2 regions of the Sedimentibacter sp. genome follow, and region 2 is predicted to be linked to the other one. Evidence: riboswitches for the same ligand, from Rfam matches in the RefSeq annotation. Region 2 holds a riboswitch; the other holds the start of a gene.
The links. Region 2 has a riboswitch for thiamine pyrophosphate ahead of thiW (energy coupling factor transporter S component ThiW). Riboswitches for the same ligand answer to the same signal wherever they lie in the genome.

Region 1: another riboswitch for thiamine pyrophosphate. It lies ahead of AAGU76_RS04470 (thiamine-binding protein); the one in region 2 lies ahead of thiW (energy coupling factor transporter S component ThiW).

The regions. Positions count from the first base shown of each region.
Region 1 covers NZ_JBCFAS010000001.1:937,685-953,732, forward strand. The annotation lists gene AAGU76_RS04425 (ADP-ribosylglycohydrolase family protein) at 1-363, opposite strand, end outside; gene AAGU76_RS04430 (hypothetical protein) at 479-631, opposite strand; gene AAGU76_RS04435 (aldehyde ferredoxin oxidoreductase C-terminal domain-containing protein) at 840-2,549, opposite strand; gene lpdA (dihydrolipoyl dehydrogenase) at 2,603-4,051, opposite strand; gene AAGU76_RS04445 (SDR family NAD(P)-dependent oxidoreductase) at 4,123-4,914, opposite strand; gene AAGU76_RS04450 (alpha-ketoacid dehydrogenase subunit beta) at 4,953-5,924, opposite strand; gene AAGU76_RS04455 (thiamine pyrophosphate-dependent dehydrogenase E1 component subunit alpha) at 5,921-6,901, opposite strand; gene AAGU76_RS04460 (dihydrolipoamide acetyltransferase family protein) at 6,977-7,966, opposite strand; gene AAGU76_RS04465 (response regulator transcription factor) at 8,173-9,291, shown strand; TPP riboswitch at 9,334-9,465, shown strand; gene AAGU76_RS04470 (thiamine-binding protein) at 9,546-9,842, shown strand; gene AAGU76_RS04475 (ABC transporter permease) at 9,811-10,584, shown strand; gene AAGU76_RS04480 (ABC transporter substrate-binding protein) at 10,611-11,636, shown strand; gene AAGU76_RS04485 (ABC transporter ATP-binding protein) at 11,669-12,406, shown strand; gene AAGU76_RS04490 (class I SAM-dependent methyltransferase) at 12,437-13,114, shown strand; gene AAGU76_RS04495 (YkoF family thiamine/hydroxymethylpyrimidine-binding protein) at 13,093-13,356, shown strand; gene AAGU76_RS04500 (FAD-dependent oxidoreductase) at 13,389-15,263, opposite strand; gene AAGU76_RS04505 (TetR/AcrR family transcriptional regulator) at 15,464-16,048, shown strand, end outside.
Region 2 covers NZ_JBCFAS010000004.1:9,217-25,264, reverse strand. The annotation lists gene AAGU76_RS15020 (ribose-phosphate pyrophosphokinase) at 51-1,202, shown strand; gene AAGU76_RS15015 (rod shape-determining protein) at 1,493-2,524, shown strand; gene galU (UTP--glucose-1-phosphate uridylyltransferase GalU) at 2,606-3,472, shown strand; gene AAGU76_RS15005 (phospho-sugar mutase) at 3,484-5,190, shown strand; gene AAGU76_RS15000 (S-layer homology domain-containing protein) at 5,234-6,739, shown strand; gene AAGU76_RS14995 (M23 family metallopeptidase) at 6,778-7,806, opposite strand; gene AAGU76_RS14990 (MBL fold metallo-hydrolase) at 7,981-8,769, shown strand; gene AAGU76_RS14985 (CxxH/CxxC protein) at 8,777-8,932, shown strand; gene thiD (bifunctional hydroxymethylpyrimidine kinase/phosphomethylpyrimidine kinase) at 9,015-9,794, opposite strand; gene thiE (thiamine phosphate synthase) at 9,791-10,438, opposite strand; gene thiM (hydroxyethylthiazole kinase) at 10,425-11,246, opposite strand; gene thiC (phosphomethylpyrimidine synthase ThiC) at 11,265-12,569, opposite strand; gene thiW (energy coupling factor transporter S component ThiW) at 12,571-13,062, opposite strand; TPP riboswitch at 13,152-13,252, opposite strand; gene rpsF (30S ribosomal protein S6) at 13,424-13,711, shown strand; gene ssb (single-stranded DNA-binding protein) at 13,737-14,201, shown strand; gene rpsR (30S ribosomal protein S18) at 14,281-14,505, shown strand; gene AAGU76_RS14940 (HesB-like protein) at 14,627-14,950, opposite strand; gene spoIID (stage II sporulation protein D) at 15,135-16,048, opposite strand, start outside.

The DNA of each region.
Region 1 (16,048 bases), on a different contig from region 2:
ACTGTCTGTGAAAACCCAAAGTCTAAACATGCCTCCATATCCGCAATTTGGGTATTTGCGACCTATTTCCTGCATATATTTAATTACCATATTTTCTAGCAATGAATTGTACTCATAATTATTTCCCTTTTCATTTAATGCAGGTTTTAATTCTTTCTCTGTTTCCATAATTGCTTTTGCTACAGCAATAGTCATAATAGTGTCGTCTGTTACTTGACTTTCACTAGCAAAGAGTTCAAAATCCTTGCTTTTGTGATTATTAAATTCGAAACGAGATCCTGCAATATCACCAATAATAGCTCCTATCAAGCTTTCCACCTCTTTCTCATTAACGCTCATTAATCTCAATAATGAAATTTTCAAATCCCATGCACCTATTAGAAATTATAATACATTTCAGGAAATTTTCAATTATATAAATTTCAAAATAATGTTTTAATATTTAAACTACAATCCATTTTTATTGTCTACCATTAATTCAGCCTCCGTTAGGAAAGGTTGGGAATATGCAAACCGTACTACCTCCAGCTACTACAGGATTTCTATCATTAACTATATCTCCATTAACCGTTATTAATGCAACACTCTTTTCGTCAATATTCAAAGCCTGAATCAATTCTTTCAGACTCATTTCTCGTTCTCCTTGAATTTCGATGCCATTTTCACTGTTATAGTATTTATGTTGCAGCCTAAATATTGAGTATAGCTTAATACAATAATATACCATATTGGTTGTTAGTCCCCCTGTTATAATAATATGTTCATTTTCCGCTGCTTATAATAAATAAAGGGGAGCAGTTTTAATCCTCCCCCTTACAGTTTATCTATAGTCATTAATCTCAAAATGGTATAGCCAAATTCAATTCTTCATCGGTAAAATCAAACACAGAATTGCTTGGCGATATTGGCTCATTATATACAAAATCCGGCAGTCGGTTATCCTTGTCAGTAAATCCAGCTGCTTTATTAAACTGCTTCTCCATGGCTATAGTTTGTACTCCGATTCCAAAAAGCCTATCAACTGTCCATTCACCACCAAAACGAGCTGTCATCATATCCAGCAGATAACCGACATTCTTAGGGTCATCAGTACAAAATCCAGCAAAAATACACATACCCAAGTTGTCGAAGGTGGCCATACCAACCTGCAAATTTGTGGATAAGTCAACTTGGCCTTCCTTTTTAATTGGATCTACTGTGGGATTGCCCAATGCATTACCGGCAGTATGATCTGCACCCATAGGGCTTGTGGCATATGTTACACCTGTGCCTTTCAAAGCACGCGGATCATATCCTGCCATACCCTGTCCCTTAACTGTAGGTATTCTTTTTACTCCCAGTTTTTTACCTACATACTCAGGACCATGTCCTAGAATCTTTCCAAACTCAGTTCCGTCAATCATTTCCTGAACTAAGGCAAGAGCGCCTTCATCATCACCAAAGGCCAGCTTACCAGCTTCCATGCAGATTCCTATCGTGATTCCTGTATCCATAGTATCCAGTCCGAAGTCATCGCACATCCGATCAATAGCTGCAATAGTATCCAGTGATTTAATTCCGCAATTGGCTCCAACTAATGCTATTGTTTCATACTCCATACCTGATGTTAAGTACTCACCTTTATCATTATTGTAAATATTGGAACAGCTAATAGCGCATCCAGGATGGCATGAATGACCGACCTTTCCGCCTCTCTTGCTCTGGATTTCGACAAGTTTTTCTCCACTGATACTTTCAGCATCCTCAAATCTTCCACTGCTGTAATTTCGGGTAGTTAATGCTCCCATAGCGTTGACCATATTGACAAGAACTGCAGTCCCTAAAGCTGGCATAGCCTGCCCTGAAACCGGGTTATCCTTGATGCCCTGTATATAATTTCTAGCAGCTGCAGTAAATTTTTCCTTGTCAGCATATTGTGCTGTTAACGGCCCTTTTACATCCAAGATGATTGCCTTCAGTCCCTTTGACCCCATTAGTGCACCTAATCCTCCGCGTGCTGCTGCCCTGCTTGGATATCTGTTAGCACCAGTAACCTGAATCGAAGAATTTTTATAACCTCTTTCTCCAGCTCCGCCTATGGAAATGATTCCTACATGATCACCGTATACCTTCTGAAGTTCATCATTAAGCTGGTAATTATTCATGTTCGAATATTTTTCTCCAGGCAACAATTCAACATTTTCTTTGCTTATCTTTAGTATATGCCAAGATTTTATTTCTGGTTGTCCTTCAATAATAATAGCCTTGATATCCAGCTTAGCCAACTGTTGTGCGACAATACCGCCAGCATTGGCTTCTTTGATAGTCCCTGTCAGCGGGCTTTTTCCACCGATGGACAGCCTACCCGATGAGGGTGCTATTGTGCCCGTGATTAGACCGGGACAGACAATCAGCTTATTTTCCGGTCCCAACGCATCGCAAGCTGCATTTACTTCATTATTCAGAATTTTGGCCACAAGCCCACGACCGCCATAGTATGTATATTCCTCTTGGATATCCTCTAAAGAAATGTTTTTTTCATTCATATTAACACGTAAAAACTTACCCATTACACTCACGCTCCTTCTATATGATTTTTGGATTGATAAATGTTTTTTATTTTTTAAATTGAATGAAGATTAAGTCCAACAGCTGCCAAGGCTGACTCACCCAAAGCCTCAGAGAGAGTAGGATGCGCATGGACAGTATTGAGCAAATCCATGACTGTCATTTTTTTCTGTACAGCCAAGGTCAGTTCGGTAATCAACTCTGTAGCCTTGGGACCTATTATTGCCGCTCCCATGATTTGTTCGGACTCCTCATTGATGATAAGCTTTACAAAACCTTCATTGTGCCCTTCGATTAAAGCCTTGCCATTACCAGCAAATGGGAAACGAGCTATCTTTACTGAACCATGAAGCTCGCGTGCTTTTGACTCTGAGAGGCCCACGCTAGCTATCTCAGGATTTGTATATATGCAATGGGGTATAGCAGAATAATCAGCATTACAGGTTTTACCCATTATATTAAATACGGCCGTACGAGCTTCCATATAAGCAACATGAGCTAACTGTTCACTAAGTGTAACGTCTCCTATTGCATAAAGACCTGGTATATTAGTCCGCATTTGTTCATCTGTTTCTATATGACCGTTTCTCATACGAACTCCAATTTCCATAACTCCCACATCACTCAGCAATGCCTTTCGCCCAACACAAACTAACAATTTATCAAACTCAACCAATTGTAAATCACCATCAGGTAGTTTTACCTGAACGCATATTTCCCCACTAGATTGCTTGACAATACCTTGGGCAAGTGTTTGTGTGTAAATGCAAACCCCTTGCTTTTCCAAAAATTTTCTGATATTTTCCGATAGCTCTTCATCCTCCAAGGGTATGAGGCGGTCAGTCAACTCAATTATAGTAACCTTCACACCAAGTCGGGTAAAAATTGATGCAAATTCAACACCGATAACACCACCGCCTATGATGACCAAATTATTGGGCAATTCATTTAAGGATAACATTTGAGTGCTGTTCAATATTTTCTCCCCATCGGGCTCAAACCCAGGAATAACCACTTCTTTTGCTCCGGTAGCCAAAATTATGTTTTGAGCATGAACTTCCTGAGAACCATCTTCTGCCTTCACCAAAATGGTATTGGAATTCATAAGCTTTCCTTCGCCTGAAATAAACTTTATTTTGTTGGCCTTGACTAAATGAGTGACACCACCAACCAATTGAGTTACTACACGGTTTTTATAAGACATGATTTTTTTAAAATCAAATGAGACAGGACCGTATGTTACACCATACGCAGACGCATCGGCTGCTGAAGCATAAACATCCGTACACTTTAAAAGTGCTTTGGTTGGGATGCAGCCTGCGTTCAGACAGGTACCTCCCAACTTATTCTTTTCAATTAGTACGACATTTGCACCCATCCTTGCAGCCAGTATAGCTGCAGCATAACCACCTGGCCCTCCACCAATAACTGCAATATCTGAAGATATCTGTTCATTCATTTTACTCACCTTTTCAATAAAATTTCTATTAATCAATTCTGGCATCTCCTGCCCCTATAATGATAAAAGGGCTTTGAACCTGATACCACTCCAAGCCAAAGCCCTAATCGAAAATATCAGTGAATTGCACATCCACCATCTACATTTATTGTCTGTCCTGTAATATTTTTAGCCAAGTCAGATACCAAGAAGACAACCATATGCGCAATATCTTCTGGTTCTTGTGGCCTTCTTAGCGGAATCTGACTGCTTGAAAACTCATTGAAGACCTTATCCCTTACTGTGTCATCACCGTTATTCGTCATTAATTTCAACTGCGTTTCCCACATATTTGTTCTGATGATTCCTGGACAGACAGCATTTATATTGATGTTGCATTCAGCTGCCTCACGAGCCAGAGAATTGCTCAATGCAATTACTCCGTTTTTAGCTGCCGCGTAAACCGCTGCCCCAGGAGATCCCATTTTAGCCGCTACTGAAGACATATTGACGATTTTCCCTGATTTTTGTGGAACCATATATTTCAGTGCTGCCCTTGTGCCATAGATTACACCTTTGAGATCTATGTCTACCAATTTATCAATTTCTTGTTGTGTTAAGTCCATGAATGGCTTCATGATTCCAATGCCTGCGTTATTCACCATAATATCAAGCTTACCAAATTCTTTTACAACCTCATCTACACCCTTGTTGAAATCATCTGCATTACTGGTGTCAACTTTGAATGCCACGCTGGCAACGTTCATGTTTTTTATTTGTCTGACTACTTCTTGTGCTCCTTCATAATTCATGTCTCCAATTCCAACATCACATCCTGCTTCAGCCAGCTTCAAGGCAATAGCTTTTCCTAAGCCGCTTGCTGCACCTGTGACAATGGCCTTTTTACCTTCCAAATTAATAGATATCATCTTTCATTCCTCTTTTCCTATTATTTGAGGTGCTGGTATTACTTCAAAAGATCTTTAACACTCTTCACAATAGTATCTTTATTAGGCAGACAATACTGTTCAGTCATTCCGAATGGCAACGGAATGTTGGCTGCTCCTATTCTGATGATTGGTGTTTTTAAATATGGGAAAAATTTTTCTGTGATGACAGCGCTAATTTCACTGCCAAATCCGCCTCTCTTAGGAGCCTCATGCACAATAACCACACGTCCAGTCTTTTTTACTGACTCCCCTATCGTCTTAGTGTCAAGAGGTATTAAGGAGCGGGGGTCGATAATCTCCACTTCGATTCCTTCATTAGATAACTCCTTTGCTGCATCCAAAGCCTGGTATACTTGAGTCTGGAGAGCTATAATCGTCACATCTTTCCCTTCCCTGACCACTTGTGCCTGGCCTAAAGGTATGGTGTACTCTCCTTCAGGCACCTCACCCTTAACGCCCATCATAGATTTATGTTCTAAAAACAGCACCACATCATTATCACGTATGGCAGTCTTTAAAAGTCCTTTTGCATCATATGGTGTTGACGGCATAACAATTTTAATTCCAGGGAAGTTCATAAACCAAGCTTCTATACACTGGGAATGCTGGGCACCACCACCTACACCTGCTCCTTGAGGACAACGTACTGTCATAGGTACACTCAGTTCGCCACCCGACATGTAACGAGCCTTTGTACCCTGACTGGCAACCGCATCAAAAGCCATGATGACAAAATCTCCAAACTGCATTTCCACGATAGGCCTCTTGCCTGCCGTAGCAGCTCCAACACCAAAGTTAGCATATCCGGATTCAGCAACTGGCATATTGAATACGCGGTCAGGACCAAATTTTTGATATAGACCAGCAGACTGTTGAAAAGCACTGCCAAGCATGGCTACATCCTCTCCAATAAGGAATACATCTGGATCTCTCTCCATTTCCTCCATTTGGGCTTCCAAAATTGCTTGATTCATAGTAAGCATTCTCATAACAAATCACCTCCAAGATTTGTTGCATATACATTATCGTAATTCAGAATTTCTTCTGCAGTAGGAAATGGTTCTTTCTCTGCATAATTGAAGGCCTCTTCTATTTCCTGATGTACTTTTTCATCTATTTCCTCAAATTTCTTTTCACTTATGCCTTGCTCCAGCAACGTATTTTTCATGCGCTTAATACAATCCTCTTTGTAGGCGGTTTCAAGCTCCTCGGGATTTCTGTAAAAGCCTGGATCTCCCTCGAAATGGCCTCTCCAGCGACTAACCTTGGCTTCAACTATACTCGGTTGCCCTTTTCTCGCTTTAGCAATGGCATCTTCAAGAGTTTCTTTAACTTTTATTACATCATTACCATCGACAGTAATTCCCGTCATGCCATAGGCAGACGCTCTTTCAGAAAGGTTTTTAATCTTAGTCTGTTCATTAAACGGGTTAGATACAGCCCAACCATTGTTTTCAATATAGAAAACGATAGGCACATTCAGATTAGCTGCAATGTTCATGCCTTCATGCACATTACCTTCTGCAGCTGCACCATCTCCCAAAACACAAACTACTACAGAATCCTTTTTATCCATTTTCAAAGCCCAGGCATATCCAACTGCATTAGGGATTCCTGCTCCTAACATTCCGTTTACCGGTAATATGCGTTCTGCTTTACTGGAAATATGAAACGTGAAAGCATGACCCTTGTTGTAACCTGACCTTCTGCCTAAAAGCTCAGCAGTCAATTTCTTTAAATCAAGCTTATTTACCAGACCAGGATGAAATCGGTGTGTTGGCACTAAATAATCATTTGGTCCAAGCGCATTAACTACTCCAACTTGTGATGCCTCTTGTCCAATCCCCAGGTGGAAAAAACCTTGTAGCTTACCCTGTCCAAGCAGAGTAATTATTTTTTCTTCGTACTTACGACCCCTAACCAGCTGCTCATAAAATTTTAGCAATTCACTTTCTGAGTACTTCATTTTTACACCTCCATTGTGTTTTTAGATTGACTTATTTCGACTTAACTGAATTTAATTACTAATGATCCTCCTCCGCTAAATATTAATAATTTCCTTTGGATTTTTCATGAGATCCTTAATTGTTGATAAAAAAGTTACCGCAGGAATTCCATCCATTACAGCATGGTCAGCTGTCAGAGATAAAGTGGTCATGGGGCGTACAACTATTCTATCATCTTCTAAAGCCACTGGCTCCTTGCGGGTGGTTCCGATAGCCAAAATAGCAGCTTCAGGTGGATTGATGATAGGAGTAATAATATCAACATCAAACATTCCAAGGTTGCTGATAGTAAATGTTCCACCCGTCATTTCATCAGAGGTAATACGTTTTTCTTTAATTTTTAATGCCATATCTTTAATTTCCTGTGATATTTGCATCAGGCTTTTTTGCTCTACATTTTTTATAACAGGCACAAACAATCCATCTTCGCTTCCTACTCCAACGCCGATGTTAACAGATTTATATAAAACCAGTTTGCCATCTTCCATAGATGCATTTAAAAGTGGATTTTTCTCAAGGGCAAGACCTACTAATTTAACAAATATGTCAGTGTATGTAACTTTCTTTCCAAGCTCAGCTAATTCATCCTTTAATAATATCAATTCCGTCATGTCTGCTCGCGTAGTCATTGTTCCCTGTGGCGATATGCGTAAACTCTCAGACATTCTTTCTCCGATAACCTTTCTAAGGCTGCTAACCGGTTTTGACTCTAATATTGTTTTAGGACCCTGTTGATCCTCTATTTTGATTTCTGTATACTGTGCAGTATGGTGGTTCGTATTACTGTTTGATTCAGAAATTATTCCTATTACTGTAGCCACAGGAACTGTCTCTCCTTCTTGGACAATGATTTTGTCCATATATCCATCTGCTGATGCCTCAATCTCGCTGGTCAATTTTTCTGAAGATATTTCAGCCAAAGACTCTCCCTTTTTAACAGTATCGCCTTCCTTTTTAAACCAGTTTACCAAGGTCCCTTCTTTCATAGTCGCACCTAATCTTGGCATATAAACTTCAATGCTCATATTTGTCTCTCCTTTCTTTTTTATTAAATCTTATCAAATAATAAAATCGTTATCATCGCATAAATTCCTTATTTTTTTGAATAACACATACGTAAATTTACGTATTTTTATAGTTTCAACAATTTATTATTGCTAAAAATTTAAAATATTTATATAATTATAATAATAAAATGGCATGATAAAAAATTTTTGAGGGAGGTCTTAATATGGGCAGAAGTCTTCTCACAATTAAGGATTACGACAAAATCCTGCAGTTTATTTCTCAAATTCATAACGGTAAGGGAGATTACCGTTATGAATTGTTAAAAAACATTTCAAATATTTTTTCATTCAACTACCTCACATTTCATCTAATTGATTCTGACGGCCGGTTTTCTAGCCCTATAGGCCTCAATATAAGTGGACAACTTTTTCAGATGTATGCTGAGTACTATTTCAAAACAGATATTTTCCATCCAATTAACATGGGTTACTTTATGATGACTAAGAAAACGATTGCAATAACCGATCTTATGTCCTTAAAACAATTTGAAGCAACGGAGTATTACAAAGATTTCTTGAAAAAGGATAATCTATATTATGAAGTAGCCATGCCCCTAAAGTTCAATAACCAGCTGATCGGTGCGCTTGGTATATTTCGTCCGAAAGAAGAAGGTAACTTTACTCCCAGGGATTATGAGATTCTAAGAAGTCTTTATGACAATATAACTTATCAACTCCACGAGTATCTTGTAAGAACTCAAATAAAAAATGAGCAGCAGATTTACAAAAATTGCATATCACAGCTGCCCATAGGCATGATTGTTCTTGATCAAAGAAGGAATATCATCAACAGTAATGAGATTGCCAAAATTTATTGTCTCGATCTTTTAAGCGAAACCTTTATTTCTGATCCAGTCCATGAAGTTGTGCAAAATATATTGCCTAATATATCTTTTCAATCCAAGGATTCCACTTCAGCCATTTATTATGAACTGGATAACTATACTATCAAGATAGTGCCTTCGATTGTTCCAAGTATGCAAAACGGTGTTGAAACCTATTACCTTCTTTATATAATTAAAAAATCACCAACAAAACTCCAAAATGTGCATGCTTTTACCTATAAATACAACCTTACTGAACGACAGCTGGAAATTGTGGAATTGCTTTCTCAGGGATTCTCCAACAAAGAAATAGCTTCAAAGTTGTATATCAGTACTCATACTGTTCGGACACATATGGATAATATCTTCAACAAGCTGAATGTCAGCAGCCGAACCGCTATACTTTTTAAACTGGGTTTCATTGAAGATACCGCCAACAAAGACCTCCAAAGAACTTGATTTCTTCTCACTCCTTGACAACAACATTTCATTATGATAATATTTAATTCATAGGGGAGCTTAATGAATTAGGCTGAGAAGCGGACTACTCCAATGTTCAAAACCCTGAAACAGTAAAACTGTTTGGAACCTGATCCAGGTAATGCTGGCGTAGGGATTGTATATATTGGCGCATAACCTTTAGGATTACAACCTCTCCCATTGCCGGAGAGGTTTTTGTTATACCTATACTAATTAAATTTCAGGAGGGCTTTATGCAAGCAAATGTAGCTATTCAGGTATTACCGCATGTGGATTCTGATGAAGAGGTAATCCGTATTGTAGATGAAGTAATTGCGTATATTAAGAGCACGGGATTAAATTACTATGTGGGACCAAGCGAAACTTCGATTGAAGGAGATTATGACCAACTGATGGAAATAGTTAAAAACTGCCAGTTAATAGCAGTCAAGGCAGGAGCTCCGAAGGTATCTTCATATGTAAAAATAGGTTATGCTCCGGATGGTGGTGTGCTGACTATTGAAAAAAAAGTTACAAAGCATCATCAATAAGGTATCTCCGTTTTTTGCCATAGTTGTCATATTGATCGTATGGCAGCTTTTATCCACCACGGGGGTTGTGCCGAAGTACATGCTTCCTTCTCCTGCTGATGTGGTTATGGCATTTGTCAATGATTTTCCGCTTTTGATGGAACATGCTAAGGCAACTTTGACTGAAGCGTTTTTGGGCCTGACCATCGGAACAGCGCTGGGATTTGTCATTGCCGTACTCATGGACAGATTCAACTTTTTTTACAAATCCGTGTACCCAATCATGGTTCTGACGCAGACTGTTCCTACTGTTGCCATAGCACCTCTTTTGGTTCTTTGGCTGGGTTACGGAATTTTGCCCAAAATCACGCTGATAGTCATAACGACGTTTTTCCCCATAGCCGTTAGCTTGCTGGAAGGGTTTAACTCCGCAGACAAGGATGCTCTTAATCTGTTGAGGGCAATGGGTGCAAACAGGCTTCAATGCTTCATACATATTAAGCTGCCAGGTGCCTTAAGCCAGTTTTTCTCAGGTCTTAGAATTTCAGTTTCCTACTCGGTGGTGGGGGCTGTGGTTTCTGAGTGGCTGGGAGGCTTCACGGGCCTTGGTGTCTATATGACCAGGGTAAGAAAATCTTATTCCTTTGACAAGATGTTCGCTGTTATATTTTTTATTTCAGCCATAAGTCTGCTGCTGATGTTTGCAGTGTCTTTTCTAAAAAAATCAGCAATGCCATGGGAAAATACAAAAAAAGAAAATTGAATATCAAAATTGAAAGGACAATGAAAATGAAAAACATAAAAAGAAAATCTTTGTATCTGGTTGCTGTGCTGATGCTTTCACTGTTTGTGCTTGCATCCTGCAGTTCAAACCAGTCTCAGAATCAGGGCAGCAACAATCAGACTGCTGAAAATCAGAAAGTAAGAATCGTACTTGACTGGACGCCCAATACAAACCACACAGGCTTATATGTTGCCCAGTCAAAAGGATATTTTGCTAAACAGGGACTGGACGTTGAAATCATGCAGCCGCCGGAGGGTGGAGCTGAAGCCTTGGTTGGCGGCGGCGGAGCCGAATTCGGAATAAGCTTCCAGGACACGCTGGCACCAAACTTTGCTTCTGCAAACTCAATGCCCATTACAGCAGTTGCCGCATTGATTCAGCACAACACTTCAGGTATAATTTCACTTAAGGAAGACGGTATTGACTCCCCTGCCAAAATGGCCGGTCACAACTATGCCACATGGGATATGCCCATTGAGCAGGCCATCATCAGAAAGATAGTTGAAGATGACGGCGGAAACTTCGATGAAATAGAAATGGTGCCCAGCACTGTAACCGATGTTATCACAGCCTTGCAGACAGATATAGACACCGTTTGGGTATATTATGCATGGGACGGCATAGCAACAAAGGTTAAGGGACTAGAGACAAACTACTTAAACTTTGCTGACTACGGTACAGAACTTGATTACTACAGCCCTGTACTTATCACAAACACCAATTATGCGCAGGAAAATCCTGAAACTGTAAAAAAAGCACTGTCTGCCATAAAACAGGGATATGAATTTGCAATAGAAAATCCTGAGGATGCAGCGAAGATACTGCTTGAAGCTGCTCCTGAACTGGATTCAGAAATAGTAATAGAAAGTCAGAAATGGCTTGCTGACCAATATATTGCAGACGCGGCGCAGTGGGGTTATATAGACCAGGAAAGATGGGACGGCTTCTATGGATGGCTGTTTGAAAACAAGCTCATTGAAAGTGAAATTCCTAAAGGGGCAGGATTTACAAACCTATACCTTATGGATTAATTTGATAAATACAAAGATTAGAGGATCAGCCGATGAATAAGCTAGCTACTAAAAACATAACTGTCAGCTATGAAGGTTCTAAAGTCATAGATGATATTTCCATTGAATTGAAACAGGGAGAGATTGTCGCCATTTTAGGAGTTAGCGGAGTTGGAAAAACAACGTTGTTCAATGTGATAGCAGGCCTCGTAAAGCCTGATGGCGGAACGGTTGAACTGGACGGTAAAAACATAACGGGAACAACAGGCAATGTAAGCTACATGCTGCAAAAAGACCTGCTTCTTCCCTACAAAACCATAATTGATAATGTATCTCTCCCCTTGATCATAAGGGGAGAGAAAAAATCAAAGGCTCGTGAATACACTTCAAAATATTTTGAAGAGTTTGGGCTTGAAGGCACTGAAAACAAGTATCCCAACCAGCTGTCAGGGGGTATGAGACAAAGGGCCGCACTGCTTAGGACATATCTTTTTTCAAACCAGGTTGCATTGTTGGACGAACCTTTCAGCGCACTGGACAACATTACAAAGGGCAACATGCACCAATGGTACTTGAATGTCATGGAGCAAATAAAGCTTTCGACATTCCTCATTACCCACGACATAGACGAAGCCATATTGTTATCTGACAGGATTTATATCATAGCAGGAAAACCCGGTAAGATTACGGAAGAAATAACAATTGACGAACCTAAACCAAGGCATAAGGATTTCATCGTGAGCGAAAAATTCATGAGCTATAAAAAACACATCATTAAGAGTCTTGAATAGCTGCAGTACAAATGAAACGGAGTGAGAATCATGGCTATATTTGATAATGTTGCATCTGATTACGATGCATGGTATACGGATAAAAAGGGAAACTTTGTTGATAAGGTTGAAACAGACCTTGCCTTTAAAATGATCCGCGTTGAAAAGGGCATGAATGTTCTGGACATCGGATGCGGTACAGGTAACTTCAGCATAAAGCTTGCAAAGATGGGCTGCAATGTTACAGGAATTGACATTTCAGACAACATGCTTGACATTGCACGCAAAAAATCAGCAGAAGAAAATCTCCCCATCAAGTTTTTGCATATGGATTTGATTGATTTAAAGTTTAAGGAAAATGAATTTGATGCAGTATTTTCCATGGCTGCCTTTGAATTTGTAGAGGATGAGGATGCTCCGAAGGCTCTTGAAGGAATGCTTCGGGTTGTCAAGGAAGGCGGCCAGGTGCTGATTGGAACCATTTCAGCCAACAGCAGCTGGGGAAAATTATATCAGGATGAAGACTTCAACAAGGATACCGTGTTTAAGTACGCAAAGTTTAAAACTTTAGATGACTTAAAAAACTGGAACAAAGAAAAACTTGCTGATTCCGGTCAATGCCTGTTTATTTCTCCCCTTTCCCCTGAAGAGGATTACATTTACGAAAAGGAAAATGAAATGGCTGGTAAAACAGTGGGAGGTTACATATGTGCCCTGTGGAAAAAATAGCTTCATGCCAGATAACATTCACTCCAATCGTCAGTGACGATTATATGGAAGATGTAAAAAGAGTGCTGGACATCATAGAAGATTCAGGTCTTGAAAACAGCGTGGGAGTTCTTTCAACCTTCGTGAGAGGCGAAAAAAGCAAGGTTTTAAAACTCATAACAGACATCTATGAAATCATGGACAGCAAAACTAAATTTTCGATGGACATTAAGATTTCAAACATATGCGGCTGCGGACAATAGTCCACAGCCGCTAATTTGTATTATAATATTGATTATTTATTTAAAGCAGCCGCAACAGATTCCCCTGCAAGTTTGCCGGATGTAACTGCCCATGAAAGCATACACGTAGGCATTGATTCATATCCATGGATGCCTCCAACATTTTCTCCGGCAGCATATAGACCTGGAATAGCTTCATCATTTGCATTTAAAACTTCAAAGTTTTCGTTTATGCTGAGGCCGCCTAAAGTTGTAGCAAACCTGAGTTTTTGTTCAACTATGTAGTATGTCCCATCCGTATCAAGCGTGAACAGCTCTTCACGGCCAAATTCAGAATCTGCTCCTGCCTCAACCATCTTGTTCCAGTTGTCTATAGTTTCTTTTAATGCTACCCCATCAATTCCAGCAGATTTGGCAACTTCTTCAATATTATTGCCACGTCTAAAAATAGGAGTTCCATCAGGCGTATTGAACCATTTTTCTTGCTCTTCAAATGTGAATTTTCCAGCAGCACTTGAATTTTCATCTCCGTTTGCAAGTACGCTCCATTTATCCCAAGCTTTTTGATCCATTACCAGGTAAATTATCTTATCAGTTTGTTTTTTTGTAGCATTTTTTATAGAAACAAAATCTAAATTTTCATCTACAACACGCTTGCCTTCTTTGTTAACATATATTGCGCCTGTCTTTTGTGTTGTTTGCATGCTATGAACAGTTGCTACCCTTCCTTTTCCGGGCTCAACTTCAATTCCCTGAGGGTACATTTTAACGTAGTCCATGAATTTAAGTTTTGCTCCTGCATTTTTGGCCATAATAATGCCTTCACCTGTTGAAGAAGCTGCTCCATAGAATAATACCCCGTCCAAAGCATCTGAAAGCATATCAGGATTATTTCCGAAGCCACCTGTTGCCAGAATAGTTTTTTCAGCCTTTATATTTACTGTATTGCCATCGCCGTCAACTGCTACTGCTCCTATTACCGCATCTCCATCCATTATCAGGCTTTTAGCTTCAGTCTCCATCATTAAAGTTCCACCGGCAGCTTCAAACTTCTCAGCCAAAATTTCAAGCATCTTTATACTTTTGCCCGTTACGTAGTAAGAACGTTGAACTGAGTGTTCAGGGAAATTAGAGAATTGATTTTCAATAACAACTCCCATATCTTCTATAAGCCAATCCAGTGTTGGTCCCATCTCATTAGCCCATATCCAAGTTAACCTCGGATCATTTGCATACTCTCCACCTTTTACTATATCCATAAATATTTTTTCAGGTGAGTCATCAGTTAAGCCGAAAGATTTCTGCAATTTGGAGCCTCCGCCGGCGAGACCACCGGCAATTGAAGATGCACCGGCGAAAGAAGCCAGTTTTTCAATTAATATTACATTTTTAACTCCGTTCTCCATAGCAGCATTTGCAGCAGTAAGTCCTGCCCCGCCTGCACCTATAATCAATAAATCCGCTTCTTTTTCAATTGTTTTTGATTCTTCCTTAATTGCTTGAGATTCTGCTGCCTTTAGAGACTCCACATCTCCTCCAGCCTGTTGCACGCAAGAAGCTACTGCCTCGATGATTCCTTTAGAACTGTTTGTTGCGCCAGTTACAGCATCGACTTTTAACGTTTGTCCTTCAACTATTTTTGTTGGAATTCTTTCGATAGCCGGGTCACTGAGCCCAGCAGTTTCACTGTGTTCTTTTACCTTTATGCTCTCAATGGCGGCATCTGTAAATGTAACCTCAACTTTAATTGTTCCATTGTTTCCTTTTCCTTCACCAGTATAAGTTCCAGCATTATACAATTTTGCAGAACTCTGTTGTGCCGCATTCTGAGTTGCTGCACTTTGTTGTGAACAACCCGTAACCATTGATACTATCATTAAAACAGCTAGCATCAAAGCGGTTAAAGATTTAAAATTTCTTTTAAACATAATTTTCTCTCCCCAATTATAAAATTTTCTACCGCATAACATACCGCGGTATGTTATGCGGTATGTTTTATATTATAATCAGCATCCAATTGTTTGTCAAGTTACTAACAAACATTTTCTAATTTTAATTGGCTTGACATTAAATTATAAAATTATTACAATTAATCACATGAATAAAAAAAATAACTAGGATGATAAACATGTCGATTAATACAACATTTCAAGAACAGAAATCTGCACAGACGAGACAGATTATTTTAGACTCAGCAATAGAATTGTTTAAAAAATACGGCGTAAATAAAGTTACAATTGATGATATATGCAATAATTGTGAATTAACAAAGGGCTCTTTTTATTATTATTTCCCTTCAAAGGACTACATAGTTACTATGTCTGTCAATTCAGGTTTGGATAAATACATAGCAGAAAATTATTTCTTTGATGTAAAGCTTCCCTTCAAAGAACAATTAATCAGCTTAAATTTATGTGCGTTTAATTATTTCAAAAAAATAGGCAAAGAAATAACCCGAGCATCATATGTAAGTCAAGTTAATTCATCAATAGATGTTAGAGTAAAAGGACGTTCTTATGTTGATAATCTGACTTCAATAATAGAGAATGCACTTAATGAAAATGCTTTTTCAACTAAAATGAGTTTTAATGAGACTTATATTCATTGCATTGCTGTTTTTACAGGTATACTTATGAAATGGTGTACTAACAATGATAAACAAGATGATATAATAGATTGGACAAAAATGATAAAAGAACAGTTTAGGATTATG
Region 2 (16,048 bases):
GAAATAGAAGAACAGAAGAAATGAATGCATTGTTTAAACTGGAGGAAAAAATGAATATAAATGATTATGTGTACAGTGAGCCCAAGCCGTTTGGAGACTTGTCAATAATAGCAATGAAGGGCTGCGAAGAAATTGCGGCAAAAATTGACTACTATCTGAAAGAGTGGAGACAGGATAACAACGGGGTAATTTACCAGGAAGGATCAAATCCTGTAAGGACATTTTTGCTGGATGCTGTTTGTCCAAGGTTTGGATCAGGTGAAGCAAAAGGTGTGATCAATGAGACTGTAAGGGGCCATGACATATTCATAATATCCGATGTTTTTAATTATGGCGTGAAGTTCAAGATGTACGGCATGGAAGTGCCCATGAGTCCTGACGACCACTACCAGGACCTTAAGAGAATCATCGCTGCCATGAACGGCAAGGCAAAGAGAATCAATGTTATAATGCCTATGCTTTATGAAGGAAGACAGCACAAGAGAGCCACAAGGGAATCGCTGGACTGCGCCCTTGCATTGCAGGAACTCACAAACATGGGAGTTGAAAATATCATTTCCTTTGATATTCACGATCCGAGAGTTCAAAATGCAATTCCTCTTCACGGTTTTGAGGATTTCCATCCACACTACCAGATGATAAAGGCATTTGTTAGAGCCGTTCCTGATGCCGATATTGACAGAAACCACATGATGATCATTTCTCCCGATGAAGGCGGAATGTCCAGATGCATCTACTACTCGTCTGTTATGGAACTGGATCTGGGAATGTTCTACAAGAGAAGGGACTACTCGGTAATCGTAAACGGAAAGAATCCGGTTATAAGCCATGAGTTTTTGGGAGACAACGTGGAAGGCAAGGATGTGATTGTCGTTGACGACATGATTGCTTCAGGAGATTCCATGATTGACGTTGCAAAGAAGCTCAAGGAAAGAAGAGCAAGAAACGTGTATATTTTCTCTGCTTTCGGACTGTTCACGGAAGGATTCGACAAATTTGACAATGCTTTTAAAGAAGGCATAATCACAAAAATATTCACTACGAACATGATTTACAGAAAGCCTGAACTTATGGGTAAACCGTGGTATGAAGAAGTTGACATGTCCAAATACATTGCAAACATCATCGATACGTTGAACTACGACAGATCGCTGAGCGAACTTTTGGACCCTGTTCAAAAAATAAAGAAACTGCTCAAATAAGAATTAAGCAAATTTGCATGAGATTAAAATGTCTGTCCACGGGCAGACATTTTTATTTCGTCCTCTGTCCGATATCATTCATTTCATTATGAAAGTACTGGCAGCTGTGCCTTACTATGGACGAAATAGCACAAGTATTTCATTGACAGGTTGTGAAAGACAAAAACAAAAAAATTGAAATATAAAGAATTATGTGGTATAATTTTTATCATTGTATCTTAATGGTACATTTTGCATAATTTGAACGAAAATCAGTAAAATATATGAAAAGGAAATTCAGGAGGATAAAAATGAGTTTCAGAATGGACATTGGTATAGACCTTGGTACTGCCAGCGTATTAGTTTACATCAAGGGCAAAGGAATTGTAATTAACGAACCTTCTGTTGTAGCAATAGACATAAACACAAACAAGATCCTGGAGGTCGGTGAAGAAGCGAGAAAAATGCTTGGACGTACGCCGGGAAACATAGTTGCCATCAGACCTCTGAGGGACGGAGTAATCTCAGACTTTGACATTACTGAGAAAATGCTGAAGTATTTCATAAAGAAGGCAGTTGGAAATTCCATTATAAAACCAAGGGTTATCATATGTGTTCCAAGCGGAGTTACAGAAGTTGAAAAGAGAGCTGTGCTTGAGGCAAGCAACAATGCCGGCGCCAAGAAGACTTACCTCATAGAGGAGCCTGTGGCTGCGGCAATAGGAGCAGGTCTTGACATAACAAAGCCTTCAGGACACATGATAATAGACATGGGCGGCGGAACTACCGACATAGCAGTCATTTCCCTGGGAGGAATTGTTGTCAGCAGATCCATAAAGGTAGCAGGAGACAAGTGCGACGACGCCATAGTAAGATATGTAAGAAAGAAATACAATGTGATGATAGGTCTTAGAAGTGCTGAAGAGCTGAAAATCAACATCGGGGCCGCCTTCCCCGCAGAAGAGGAAAAGTACATGGAAGTAAGAGGAAGAAACCTTGTTACAGGTCTTCCTGTAAACCTGACCATATCATCATCCGACATGCTTGAGGCTCTTGAGGAAACCATAACCTCCATAGCTGATGCTGTTCACTCTGTTCTTGAGAAAACCCCGCCTGAACTGGCTGCTGACATCAGCGAAAAGGGTATCATCATGACCGGAGGCGGCTGCCTGATTCAAGGTCTGGACAAATTGATCAGCAAGAGGACCGGATTGAATGTTATGATTGCAGACGACGCCATTTCATGCGTTGCAAAAGGAACAGGACAGTCATTGGAGCATATGGATGTGCTTAAAGACTCACTGATAACCGAAAACATAAAAACTAACTACAGCGCATCTTAATGAACATGTGGGATTCCGGCCTGGTTGCCGGGTCCCTTATTGCATTTGACCAATTTGGGAAAATAAATACAGAGGTTGAGTATGAAAATTAAAAAAGCAGTTATACCTGCAGCAGGTCTGGGAACCAGGTTTTTGCCGGCTACAAAGGCAATTCCGAAAGAAATGCTCCCCTTAGTCGATAAACCTACAATACAGTACATAGTCGAGGAAGTAATTGCTTCTGGCATAGAAGACGTCCTGATAATCACAGGCAGGAACAAGGGCTCCATAGAAGAACATTTCGACAGGGCTGTGGAACTTGAAGACAATCTTGAGAAAACTCACAAAGAAGAGTTATTGGAAGAAGTAAGAAAAATATCAAAAATGATAAACATACACACAGTGAGGCAAAAAGATCCGCTGGGTCTGGGTCATGCTGTTTACTGCGCAAAATCTTTCGTCGGAAACGAACCATTTGCCGTGCTGCTGGGGGACGATGTGGTTGATTCAAAAAAACCGTGCCTGAAGCAGATGATTGAAATGTTTGAAGAATATAACTCCACAATTCTGGGCGTGCAGCCGGTAGCGTGGGAAAATGTTAACAAGTACGGCATAGTATCCGGCGAAAAATTAAACGACAAAATATACACTGTTAAGGATTTGGTAGAGAAGCCGGCAATGGAAAAGGCACCCACAAACATAGCAATTTTGGGAAGGTACATAATAACACCAAAGATATTCGAAATCCTTGAAAATACTAAAAAGGGAGTGGGCGGTGAGATTCAGCTTACGGATGGACTGAAGGATCTTTGTAATATTGAGGATGTTTTTGCATATATTTTTGAAGGCAGAAGATACGACGTGGGAAGCAAAATAGGATTTCTTGAAGCAACCGTTGACTTTGCACTGAAGAGAGATGATTTGAGGGACAGCTTCAAAGCTTATCTGCGAACTATAAATTTGGATTAAGGGGTGTTGTCATGTACAGAGAAAAGTTGGAAGTATGGCTGGACAGTCCGTTTGTAGACGAATCCTTAAAAGAAGAATTGAAAAAAATCGAAAAAATTGAGAGTGAAGTTGAGGACAGGTTCTACAGGGAGCTGGAATTTGGCACCGGAGGCATGCGGGGGAAAATAGGGGCAGGTACAAACCGTATGAATTTCGTTACTGTAGCAAAGGCAACACAAGGCATTGCAGATTTTTTAAATGAAAAATACACGGATGGAAACATAAGCACTGCAATTGCGTACGATTCAAGAAACATGTCAAGGGAATTTGCGTCAAAGGCAGCAGCAGTTTTTGCCGCAAACAACATAAAGGTGTACTTGTTTGAAAGCCTCAGGCCGACTCCTGAACTTTCATTCGCAGTGAGACATTTCGGCTGCAAGGCCGGCGTTGTGATTACTGCAAGCCATAATCCGCCCGAATACAACGGCTACAAGGTTTATGACCAGTTTGGCGGCCAGGTTGTTGGAGATGCGGATGAAATAATCATGAAAATAAACAGTGTTAAGCTTAAGGACATAAAAACATCCGAAGATAGCAGCAAAATAGTTATGGTGGGAAACGAGCTGGATACTGTCTACATAAACAAGGTTAAGAGCCTGAGCATCAGGGATGATGTGGATAAGAATATTAACATCGTATACACTCCGCTTCATGGAACAGGAAACATGCCTGTAAGAAGGGTGCTCCAGGAGCTGGGTTACAAAAATGTGACTGTGGTAAAGGAACAGGAAGAACCGGATCCCATGTTTTCCACGGTAAAGTCTCCGAACCCGGAAGAAATAAGCGCTTTTGAGATAGCAATAAAAAGAGCTGAACAAGGCGGAGGCGAAATAATCATTGGAACCGACCCCGACTGCGACAGGGTAGGTCTGGTTGTGAAGGACGGAGACGGAAGTTACGTTCCGCTGAACGGAAACCAGACAGGGGCTCTCCTTTTGAATTATGTGCTGAGCTCCATGTATGAAAAGGGAAAAATTCCTGCCGACGGAGCTGTTATTAAGACAATAGTAACCAGTGAAATAGGAAGGGCAATCGCATCCAAGTACAATGTGGCAAACTTTGACACTCTGACAGGATTCAAATATATTGCTGAAATGATGCAGCAGTTTGAAGACACAGAGGAACACAGCTTCATCTTCGGCTACGAGGAAAGCTACGGGTATCTGGCAGGGACATTTGTCAGGGACAAGGATGCGGTTATAGCCAGTATGCTCATTTGTGAAATGGCTGCATATTATAAGAAAAAGGGCAGCACTCTCCTGGATGCGCTTAAGGATATTTACAGGGAACACGGATACTATATAGAGGAAACTGTTTCTCTGACCTTTGCAGGCTCAACAGGTCAGAACAAGATGAAGGCCATAATGGAAAACTTCAGGGAAAACAAGCCAAGCTCCTTTGCTGGCAAAAGCATACTGCATGTTTACGACTACAAGATGGGGACTTCATTAAATCTCTTAAACGGTAAGACGGAGCATCTGGACTATCCAAAGTCTGATGTGCTGAAATTCTGTTTTGAAGACGGATCGTGGCTGGTGCTAAGACCATCCGGTACAGAGCCCAAGCTGAAAATTTATTTTTCCATAAATGAGGAAAATGAAAGCAAATCCACGCAGGTTTTAGAAAATACCAAGAAAGAAATATTAAGCGCAATTGACCGCATACAGATAAACAACTAAACAACTGGTGAGGTTAAAAAATAAAATTAGGGAGGCTGTAAATATGAAAATATTTAAAACCACAACCCGAAAAATAATTCTATTAATTTTCGTTTTTGTATTTGCATTTAACACACTGGCTTTTGCTGGAAGCAACCCGTCCAGGGCTGAACTGGAATCAATGATAGATGAGGTTGCGAGGGAAAGAGCTGTTCCTTCGGTTTTGCTGAAGGCAATAGCAAGGGTTGAGTCTGTTTTTGAGCAGTTCAACTCAGACGGAACACCCAAAATAAGCGGCAGCAGCATTGGGCTGATGCAGGTTAGCAACAGAAACGGAGGCTACGACTCCAACAGGCTTAAGTACGACATCAGGTACAACATAGAAGCCGGAGCGGATGTACTCCTGAACAAGTGGAGCATGAGCTCCTACCAGTCCTTGTCTAGCGTTGGAAACATGGACCCGAATATTTTGGAAAATTGGTATTTTGCCCTCTGGGCATACAATGGATGGGCTCAAAGCAATAATCCCAACATTGTGACGTCATATGCAAAGAAGTATACGTATCAGCAGATGATTTACAACGTAATTGAAAAGGAATACGGAAAAAAGGTAAGCAACATTGATTTCTCATATCTTCCGTCGTCGGGACTGCCCAGCAGGTCGCTGGTTGTTCCTACACCAGCCTACGCCAGCAGCGGGGACATAGTCTTTTATGAAAAGAACGACTATGTGAGGACTGACGGTGTGAGAGATTCCTACCAGCTTCGTGACGAGCCTGCAGGAAAGTACATTCGAGAGCTTGAAGGAAATCAGCTGGGGATAATAACAGACGGTCCGGTTCTCAAAAACGGATTCTACTGGTACAAGGTTTACGTGGATGAAAACACTGAAGGCTGGATTGAAAGAAACTGGCTGCTGCGAACGGGAGACACAGAACACGGAAGATACGTCTATGACGATATCGCTTTCCACTGGGCCCGCAAGGATATAATGGACCTTTACAACAAGGGTATCATCAGCGAGTCAAAGTCCTTCAACCCTGACAGCATTGCCACAAAGGAAGAGTTCTTCATATTCCTGAGCAAGGCTATTGACGTAAACAATGAAGAAGATTCAAAAGAAGTTGTAGCTGCAGAAAACGAAGCATCAACAACAGAAGGTGTGACAACAATAGAAGATTCAAAGCTTCCGTTTTCAGATGCCTCGGAAATCCATCCGTGGGCAGTGACGTACATTGAGGATGTTTATGACCGGGGCCTTTTAAAAAGCTACAGGGAAGAACTTGAACCTCTGGAAAGGCTCACAAGAAAAGAAGCTACCATCATAATGGACGGTATTTTCGATGAAGACCAGAAGTATGAAAATCTGGACATAACGACCGTATTCAAGGATCTTGGAAATCTGAGCCAGGAAGAAAAGGAAGCAATTAAGACAGCGTACACAAATGGCTTGATTTCAGGAAAAGGTTCCGGGTCATTCTGCCCGGATGACTACCTGTCAAGGGCTGAAGCCGCTGCCATAATGGTAAAGGTTTCAGAAAAGCTTGAAGAAGTGAACAGTTTAAATTAATCATGAATAAAGGCCGCAAAGTGAATATGGTGCGGCCTTTATTGTTGCATATTGTGGAACCTAATATCGTAAATTCTTTCAAACTCCTTTGTTTCTGAATTGTAGGAAACGGGAGACCTGTTTCTGTTCAAAAGTTTGATTATTTTATAAACATCAATCCAGATTTCTGCTATAGTTTCCTTCTGGGATTCGTCAAATACAAGCTGCATGCCGTAATGAAGGTGAGGAACGTTGATGTTGTTCACATTTTCCTTTCGGCTGTACCCTGTCATGCCTAGATAGCCTATTACATCTCCTGCCTTGACGATATCGCCCTCCTTAAGGGTTTTCACGTAGGGATGGTCTTTCCTAAGATGCGCGTAGTAGTAATACCTTTTGCTGTCGAGGCTTCGGATGCCTATGCGCCAGCCTCCGTACTGGTTCCACCCCAGCGCCTCCACCCGGCCTGTTTCAACTGCAACTATGGGAGTTCCCACTGACCCCATGAGGTCGTTGCCCAGGTGAGAACGTGTAAAGCCGTAGCTTCTTGAGTTCCCGAAGTCATCATAGTGGTTGAAGTAGTAGCCTCCGGCTATGGGAGAAAAAACCTTCAGTCCGTATTTCTGCACCCATACTTTTTTGCCTGGGTTGTTCTCATCGGCCACCTGGATTTCATAAGGCCCCACGAATCCTCCCAACACTGCGGTGTATGCCTCGAAGTAATAGCTGTAGTGTTTCATGTCCTTCGTGAGACTCTCTATGCTTTCACCGCTCTTAAGCTTTGCAATGAGAGCATCCATGTCCTTAGCCCTGTAATTTGAGAAATTTCCGCCGTAACGCACGGCCAGGTATGAAAGTATCTCTATCCAGTTGAGCTTCACTTCTTCATCCACGCTGTTGATGTCTGCCTTGAGCGCCTTGTCCATGGCTTCGTAGGAGACCCTGAAATCAACCCATTTTATGAATGTTTTTTCCTCGTTTACCGACACCGATTGATCCGAGTTCAATAACAATGCTGCTGCCAGGGCCGTACATAGAATTGCTGCAGCGCATGCAAATAATAATCTGGATTTTATTTTAATAATCATTGCATACCTCTGAAATATAATATAATAAATTTTATGCTGACAACAGCCGTGATAGAACAATCTTCGCATTGACGAACAGAAACCATGTTTTAATGCATGGTTGTACAAGAAATTAATTGTATTAATTGAATTTCTATGTTAATATTAAGCTGATTCTAAGTTCGGGAGGACAAATTGAAATTAAAATTTTGTTCGTTGTACAGCGGAAGCAGCGGAAACTGCCAGTATATAAAAACTGAAAACACCACAATTCTTGTTGATGCAGGCCTCAGCGGCAAAAAAATTCAGCAGGAAATTGTTAATATAGGAGAAGACCCGAAAAAGATCGATGCCATATTCATTACCCACGAGCATGCAGACCACATACAGGGTGCGGGTATAATGTCCAGGCGTCTTGATGTGCCCATCTATGCCAATGCAAAGACGTGGGAGGCCATGAGCGAAGCGCTGGGCAGCATCAAGTCCCACAACATAAGAATAATGGATGACTTTGCCGAAGTTGGGGACCTGACACTAAAGTCCTTTGACATATCACACGATGCGGCTCATCCGGTGGGCTACAACATATTTTACAAAAACAAAAAAATAAGCCTCGTTACAGACACAGGCTGCGTCAAAGACAGCATAGCGAACAGCATCATGGATTCAGACCTTCTGCTTGTTGAATCAAACCACGATGAAGACATGGTACTCATAGGACCGTATCCGTGGCCGCTGAAGAGAAGGGTTCTGGGCGAATTCGGCCACATGTCCAACGACACCGCAGGACACCTCATAACCAGAGTGGTGAAAAGAGGAAATGAGATAGTGCTGCTGGGGCATCTGAGCAAAGAAAACAATTTTCCGCAGCTTGCCTACAAGACCGTTGAGAACATTCTGAAAGAAAACTGCATAGAGGTAAATCCGGGAATCTGCCTTGACATGACATACAGAGACAGGTCAAGCAAGGTTTATGAAATATAGGTGAATCATGGAAGAAATAATTTATGCGTGCAAGGAGCACGTTGAGATGGCACTGGACGACATTGTGAATGATGAGGAAAAAGCTCCGGTAATCACGAAAATCCAGCAGGAAAAAAAGTGTGGCTACTGCAATGAGCCTGCCGAATATGAAGTGAAAGCATAAAAAACAGATGGATATGTCCATCTGTTTTTTTGTCCTCAAGAGGAAGCACGTATCTCATTGCGCCTAGGGATACATGACCAAATTATAGGTTCCAGCAGTGGTTCAGTGGGCCTCTTCCTTTTCCTAGATTCAGGTTGCTTTTTAAGGCACCGGTTACATACTGCTTTGCATTGTATATGCTTTCCTTTACGGTGAAGCCTTCCGCCAGGCTGCATGCAATGGCAGAGGACAGGGTGCAGCCTGTTCCGTGGGTGTTCTTGTTGAGTATTTTTTCCTGTTCGAACCAGAAAAGTTCCCCGTGACGGTATAAAAGGTCGTCGCTGGTGTCCTCCAGGTGTCCGCCCTTTATTAGGATGTGTCCTGAGTACAGGCTGGAGATCATTGCTGCAGCCTTTTCCATATCATCCTTGTTTTTTATCCTTATGCCGCTAAGGCATTCTGCTTCAGGTATGTTGGGCGTTATTACAGTTGCCAGCGGCATAAGAGTAGTTTTCAGCATGTCCAGGGCATCATTGTTTATAAGTCTGCTGCCGCTGGTTGAAACCATCACAGGGTCGAGCACTATGTTTTTGGCGTTGTGCAGCACCAGCTTTTCAGAAATGACTTTTATTATATCATTGTTTGGCACCATTCCTATCTTTACGGCATCAGGGCGTATGTCTGAAAACACGGCATCTATCTGCATGGAAGTGAACTCATAGGTGGATTCCATGACGCCGAAAACTCCTGTGGTATTTTGAGCCGTTAGGGCTGTTATTACACTCATTCCGTACATCCTGTGGCTGGTTATGGTCTTCAGGTCGGCTTGTATTCCGGCTCCTCCGCTGCAGTCTGAACCTGCAATTGTAAGTATAGTTCTCATAGCTTGCCTCCTGTTACCATTTTTGAAAGCTCCAGCAGTTCTCCGGCAGCTGAGCTGATGTCGCCTTTTCCGAATATGGCAGATATGGCACAGATCCCGTCAATGCCGGAACCTTTAAGCTTCAGCACATTGTCCTTGCTTATGCCTCCTATGGCAACAACAGGTATGCTGACGGAGTCTGCAATCTCCTTAAGAATTCCGATGGTTATGTTTTCTGCATCAAGCTTTGTTGATGTGGAGAAAACAGAGCCTGCTCCTATGTAGTCGGCTCCTTCCAGCTGTGCCTTCACCGCAGCTTTTACTGTTTTTGCTGAGACTCCGATTATCTTGCCGTGTCCCAGCCTTTCTCTTGCTGCCAGAACAGTTCCATCATTCTGACCTATGTGGACACCGTCCGAATCGGTTTCCAGTGCCACATCTATGTTGTCGTTAATTACAAAGGGAACATTGTACCTGTCGGTGACTGATTTCACCTGGAGGGCAAGCCGTACAAATTCGTCATGGCCTATGTTTTTCTCGCGAAGCTGCACAAAGGTTGCGCCGCCCCTTATTGCTTCCTCCACAGCTTTCGCCAGACTTTTGTCCTTAAGCCAGGTCCTGTCCGTTATTGCGTAAAGTGAAAATGAGTTTCTATCTGGCTTCAATTCTGGCCCTCCCTTCAAGCATGTTGTCATCTATGAGCCCCATGAAATCTATGAGATGCGTTTTAAAGGATGATGTTCCTTCTACCCGGGATGAAATGTTCTCGTAAGCCGTTTCACCGCATATGCCCATGGTGCAAAGGGCAGCGGCGCATGCGTCAACTGTGCCGGCGTTTGCTGCAATAAAAGCTCCCGTTATGGAAGAAAGCATGCAGCCTGTTCCGGAAACCCTTCTCATCATGGGATGACCGTTTCTGATTATGTAGGTTTTGATGCTGTCGGTTACTATGTCTGCGGCTCCTGTTACAGCTATGACTGCCCCTGTTGAACGGGAAAGGTGAACAGCAAATTCTGCGGTTTTGTCCAGGATGTCATCACCGATGCTGTCTGAAATGTCTGCATCAACACCTCTTGTTGAGCTGCTCAGTCGTCCAACGGTCTTTATTTCCGAAATGTTTCCCCTTATGACAGAAAACTTAACTTCCTCCAGGAGGCAGAATGCTGTTTCGGTCCTGAGTTTTGAGGCTCCTGCTCCGACGGGGTCAAGGACCACGGGTATGCTAAGCTGGTTTGCCTTTCTCCCTGCCAGTATCATGGATTTGATTGTGCGGGAGTTAAGCGTTCCGATGTTTATGACCAGAGCATTGCTTATGGCGGTTATTTCTTCGACTTCTTCCTCGTCATCTGCCATGATGGGAGAGGCTCCCAGAGACAAAAGTGCATTAGCGCAGTCGTTGACCGTCACGTAATTTGTTATGTTGTGTACCAGAGGGTGAGCTTTTCTCACGTTTTTAAGCATATCTGTAAACATAACTCGCTCCTTTCACATTCAATTTGTAAATTCAACTTTCTCTCCGTTAAGTATCTTGTTTGTTGTCCTCATGGCGCACATTTTTCCGCACATGGAGCAGCTGTGCTTGTCTGCGGGAGGGGTGCTTTCGAAATATTCCCTGGCTTTCTTCCCGTCAATGGCATAGGAAAACATCTCTTCCCAGTCGATTCTGCGGCGGGCATCGCTCATTTTGTTGTCGATGTCCCTGGCGTTTGGAATACCCTTGGCAATGTCCCCGGCGTGGGCAGCTATCTTAGAAGCTATTAATCCTTCCTTTACGTCGTTTACATCCGGAAGTCTGAGGTGTTCCGCAGGTGTTACGTAGCACAGGAAATCTGCGCCGTTGGCCGCAGCAACAGCTCCGCCTATGGCCGATGTTATGTGGTCGTATCCAGGTGCTATGTCGGTGACTATTGGTCCCAGTACATAGAAGGGAGCTCCGTGGCAAAGTCTTTTCTGTAGTTTCATGTTTGCTGCAATTTCGTTGAGAGCCATGTGTCCGGGACCTTCAACCAGCACCTGCACATTCTTTTCCCATGCCCTTTTGGTCAGGTGTCCTATTTCAATGAGCTCCGCAATCTGTCCCGCATCGGTGGAATCATTGATGCTTCCGGGTCTTAAGGCATCGCCCAGGCTTATGGTTACGTCGTACTCGTAAAGTATGTCCAGAAGCTCATCATAGTGTTCATAGAAGGGATTTTCGTTTCCTGTCATCTCCATCCATGCAAAAATCAGCGAGCCGCCTCTGGAAACAATGTTCGTGAGCCTCTTGGACTGCTTGAAGCTGGCAATGGAGCTTTTGTTGAGCCCTGCATGTATGGTCATGAAATCCACTCCTTCCCTGGCATGGGCTTCAACTACCTTCAGAAAATCCTCAGCCTTGATTTCAAGAAGGTCCTTTTCCAGGTATCCTATGGCGTCGTACATTGGCACGGTGCCTATCATGGCGGGAGAGTAGTCTATGAGCTGGCTTCTGAACGTGTTTGTCTTTCCGTAGTTGCTCAGGTCCATTATCGCTTCGGCTCCGAACTCAATGGACATCTTTACCTTTTCAAATTCTTTTTCATAATCGGCGCAGTCGCCTGACACTCCAAGGTTCACGTTTATCTTGGTCTTCAGCCCTTCTCCTATTCCTTCGGGGCTAAGTGACCTGTGATTTATGTTTGCAGGTATTGCAACCCTGCCTTTGGCGACCAGCTCCCTCAGCTTTTCTGCATTTATGTTCTCCTTGGAAGCGACAACTTCCATTTCAGGAGTGATTATTCCTTTTTTTGCTGCTTCCATCTGTGTTTTGTAGTTCATTTCATACCTCCATATTTTTGTAAAATCCGGTTTTTCTTAAAGCTGTAATAAATACATAGGACATTCCTGCTCCAGCTGCTGAACTCATGATGAAAGGCACGACAAAGCCAAACAAGGCAGCCTCTCTTGACATGATAAACGCTGCAACAGGGTAGGCCAAAAGTGCTCCGATGATTCCTGTTCCAACTACCTCACCTGCAAAAGCCAGGGAAGGCTTCTTGGTGTGCTTGTAAAGCATGGAGCAGAGAAAAGCCCCACACATGCTTCCCGGAAAAGCCAGCAGGCTGCCGGTTCCAATCATAACCCTTATGAGAGATGTAACAAAAGCCATTCCAACAGCATAAGTTGGCCCCAGAGTCACACCTGCCAGAACATTGATCATGTGCTGCACGGGAAATACCTTTGCAGCTCCCACAGGAATCGAAAAAGTTGAGCACACAACTCCTACAGCGATGAAAATCCCTGCCTGAGCTAATTTTTTTGCGTTCGTCATATAGACCTCCAGATTTTTTATTTAAATATTTCTGGTTTTGAATTTCAAGGAATCAAAAAAGGTGCACTTCTTTTGAAGTACACCCAATATAAATTCTCATTCATTCTTCCCTACGTTGGCATTATCCAAATCAGGTACGGTCGAAACATAAGTTTCCTCTCAGCCTTCAAAAGCTCCCGAAAATATTTAGTTGCATTAATAGTAACACTAATGCACATACTAGTCAACAAAATTAAGCTGAAAATAAAATTTGAAAAATAGTAAAAAAATGCTTGTTTAATAATGGCGGCAATGCTATAATATATTCGCTATCCTTGCTCCTGAGTAAGCAGGGGCCAAAGTCCAAAGGGAGGTGACTCAAATGATGAGAAAATATGAAGGCGCTTTTATCTTATTGTCCAATCTTGAAGAAGACGTAAGAAATGCTGAAATCGAAAAAGTAAAGAACATAATAACCCAAAGACAAGGAACTGTCGAAAAAGTTAATGAGTGGGGTCAGAGAAGACTTGCTTATGAAATCGACAAGAAAAGAGAAGGTTATTATGTGTTTGTAGATTTCACTTCAGGCGCAGATGCTGTTGACGAAATAGACAGAATTTGCAAAATCAGTGATAACTTTATCAGACATATGATTACTGTAGAAGAATAGAAATAAACATAAAAGAGGTAAACTAATGAATAGTGTTGTATTAATAGGAAGGTTGGCCCGGGATCCCGAGCTGAGATTCATACCTTCGACAGGTATGGCTGTGACCAGATTGACTTTAGCTGTAGACAAGGAATTGTTCGGAGAAAAAAAGCAACAAGCTGTTAGCCAGGGAAAACCTACAGCAGACTTCATAAATGTTACTATTTTTGGAAAACAGGCTGAAAATTGCGCCAACTACCTTACAAAGGGAAGTCAGTGCGCAGTTCATGGCAGAATTTCAACAGGAAGTTACACTACACAGTCAGGCGAAAAGAGATATACAACAGACATTATTGCAGATAGAGTAGAGTTTATCGGCAGCGGAAAAGGACAGTCATCAGCTCCGCAGCAGGGAAGATCGATCCAGCCAGATAGCAGCTTTTTCGATGAGTTCCCGGATGAAGACAACGACATTTTCCAACCGGTAGATGACGAAGATATACCATTTTAAACAACAATAGCGGAAGGAGGAAATATCAATGAGTTCAAGACAAGGCGGAAACGCTAGAGATAACGACAAGAACGACAGAATGGGTCAAAAAAGAAGACCTCGCAAGAAAGTATGCCAGTTCTGCCAGGAAAAGGCAACACATATAGATTACAAAGACCTTGGAAAGTTAAAGAAATATACAACTGAAAGAGGTAAAATATTACCAAGAAGAATCACAGGTGCTTGCGCTAAGCATCAGAGAATGGTAACCAGAGCTATAAAGAGAGCAAGAACAATAGCATTGCTTCCATATGTAGCAGATTAATCTATAAGATTAAATAATAAAAGATTTGTGCCAGCACAAGTCTTTTTTGTTGCAAAAAAAGATAACGGCTAGCCGTTATCTGCGTCAATTCTTAATTATTAACTATTAATTCTTAATTGTTTTAGTGGCATCCGCCGCCGCAGCCGCTGCATCCTGACTGAGGCTGAACAACAGGCTTAAGGCCTACGCCGTTTCCGTTGTTTTCTTCGCTTGAAACAATTATGAACCCGCCATACTGTTCAATCACAGACTTTTCTGCCATGAATGTCACTTCGTTGATTGTTTCCACCTCGTCAGCTTCAGTTGGCTCGCTTATAGAAACACCGAATATGGGACCGCTGCATCCGTAGTTGTCTAAAGAGATTCTTACGTTGTATGAATCGACATTTGCTTCATCCAGCAGTTCCTTGAATTCTTTATAAGCTGTATCATCTATAAATATCATAAGTTGAATTTCCTTTCTTGATAACAAATTTGTTACATACCATGATAACATACCATTTATTCGATGTACATAAAAAGTTTTTACAATTATTTAGCTGCTTATGTAATGCAATCATCATTATTTTCAATTGCTTTAAAATTTACAAATCAAACTCAAAATTTTTCATTTCTAATTATCAACTGTATTACTTCATGCTGACAATCTCCACTCCGGTGTAGTAGTGCTTCAGTATTTCCTTGTAGTTGAAGCCCTCATCCGCCATACCGTCAGCTCCCCACTGGCTCATGCCCACGCCGTGGCCGTATCCGGTTGTAAGTATCTCAATTTCGTTTCCTGTTTGTATAAAACTGAAATTGGTAGAATTCAAACCAAATATGGATCGCATCTCACGGCCTGATATTTCTTTTCCTTCAATATATATGGTCTTGATTTTTCCTCCCTCACTGACCTCACCCAGCTGAATCTTATCATCCAGATTATCGCGGGTAAGCCCCAGGTCTCCGTATACAGCTTCAAGCTTGCTGATGAAGTCGCTGACTGTCACCCTGATAGAATCGTGAAGCTTGGGTGCTTCGCTTTCATAAGGGCTCTCAACGCTTCTCAAGTATGGTATGGAAGCAGAAAACACATCTTCGGAATTTTCTGTCCTCCCTCCGCTGGTAGAGTGAAACAGAGGTTCGATTATTTTACCTTCATAAGTAAGGATCTGACCTTTTGTTGAGTTGACAGCACCTTCTATTTTGCTCCAATATGCGTCATACCATCCATCATCGTGGGACGCAATCAAATCATCTGTAGAACTCCAAACCTGGCAGTGTGTTCCCGTGCATACAGGTGCATCTGTGTGTTCCGGCTGACCGTTGGGATATTTCTTCATTCTGTACAAAATGTACGTTCTTGCCGTCACGGACTGGGCCTTCAATGCTTCAAGATTGAACTCGGCTGGCATCTCAGAAGCTATGACGCCTTTGAGGTAATCCTCGAAGTCAATGACCATAACTTCGTTGGTCTTAACATTGTACACCTTAATCAACTCAGGCTCAGTAATATCCGAGGTTTTGGGCACATCGTCGTTTGCCTTCCCGGATTCTTTCACAT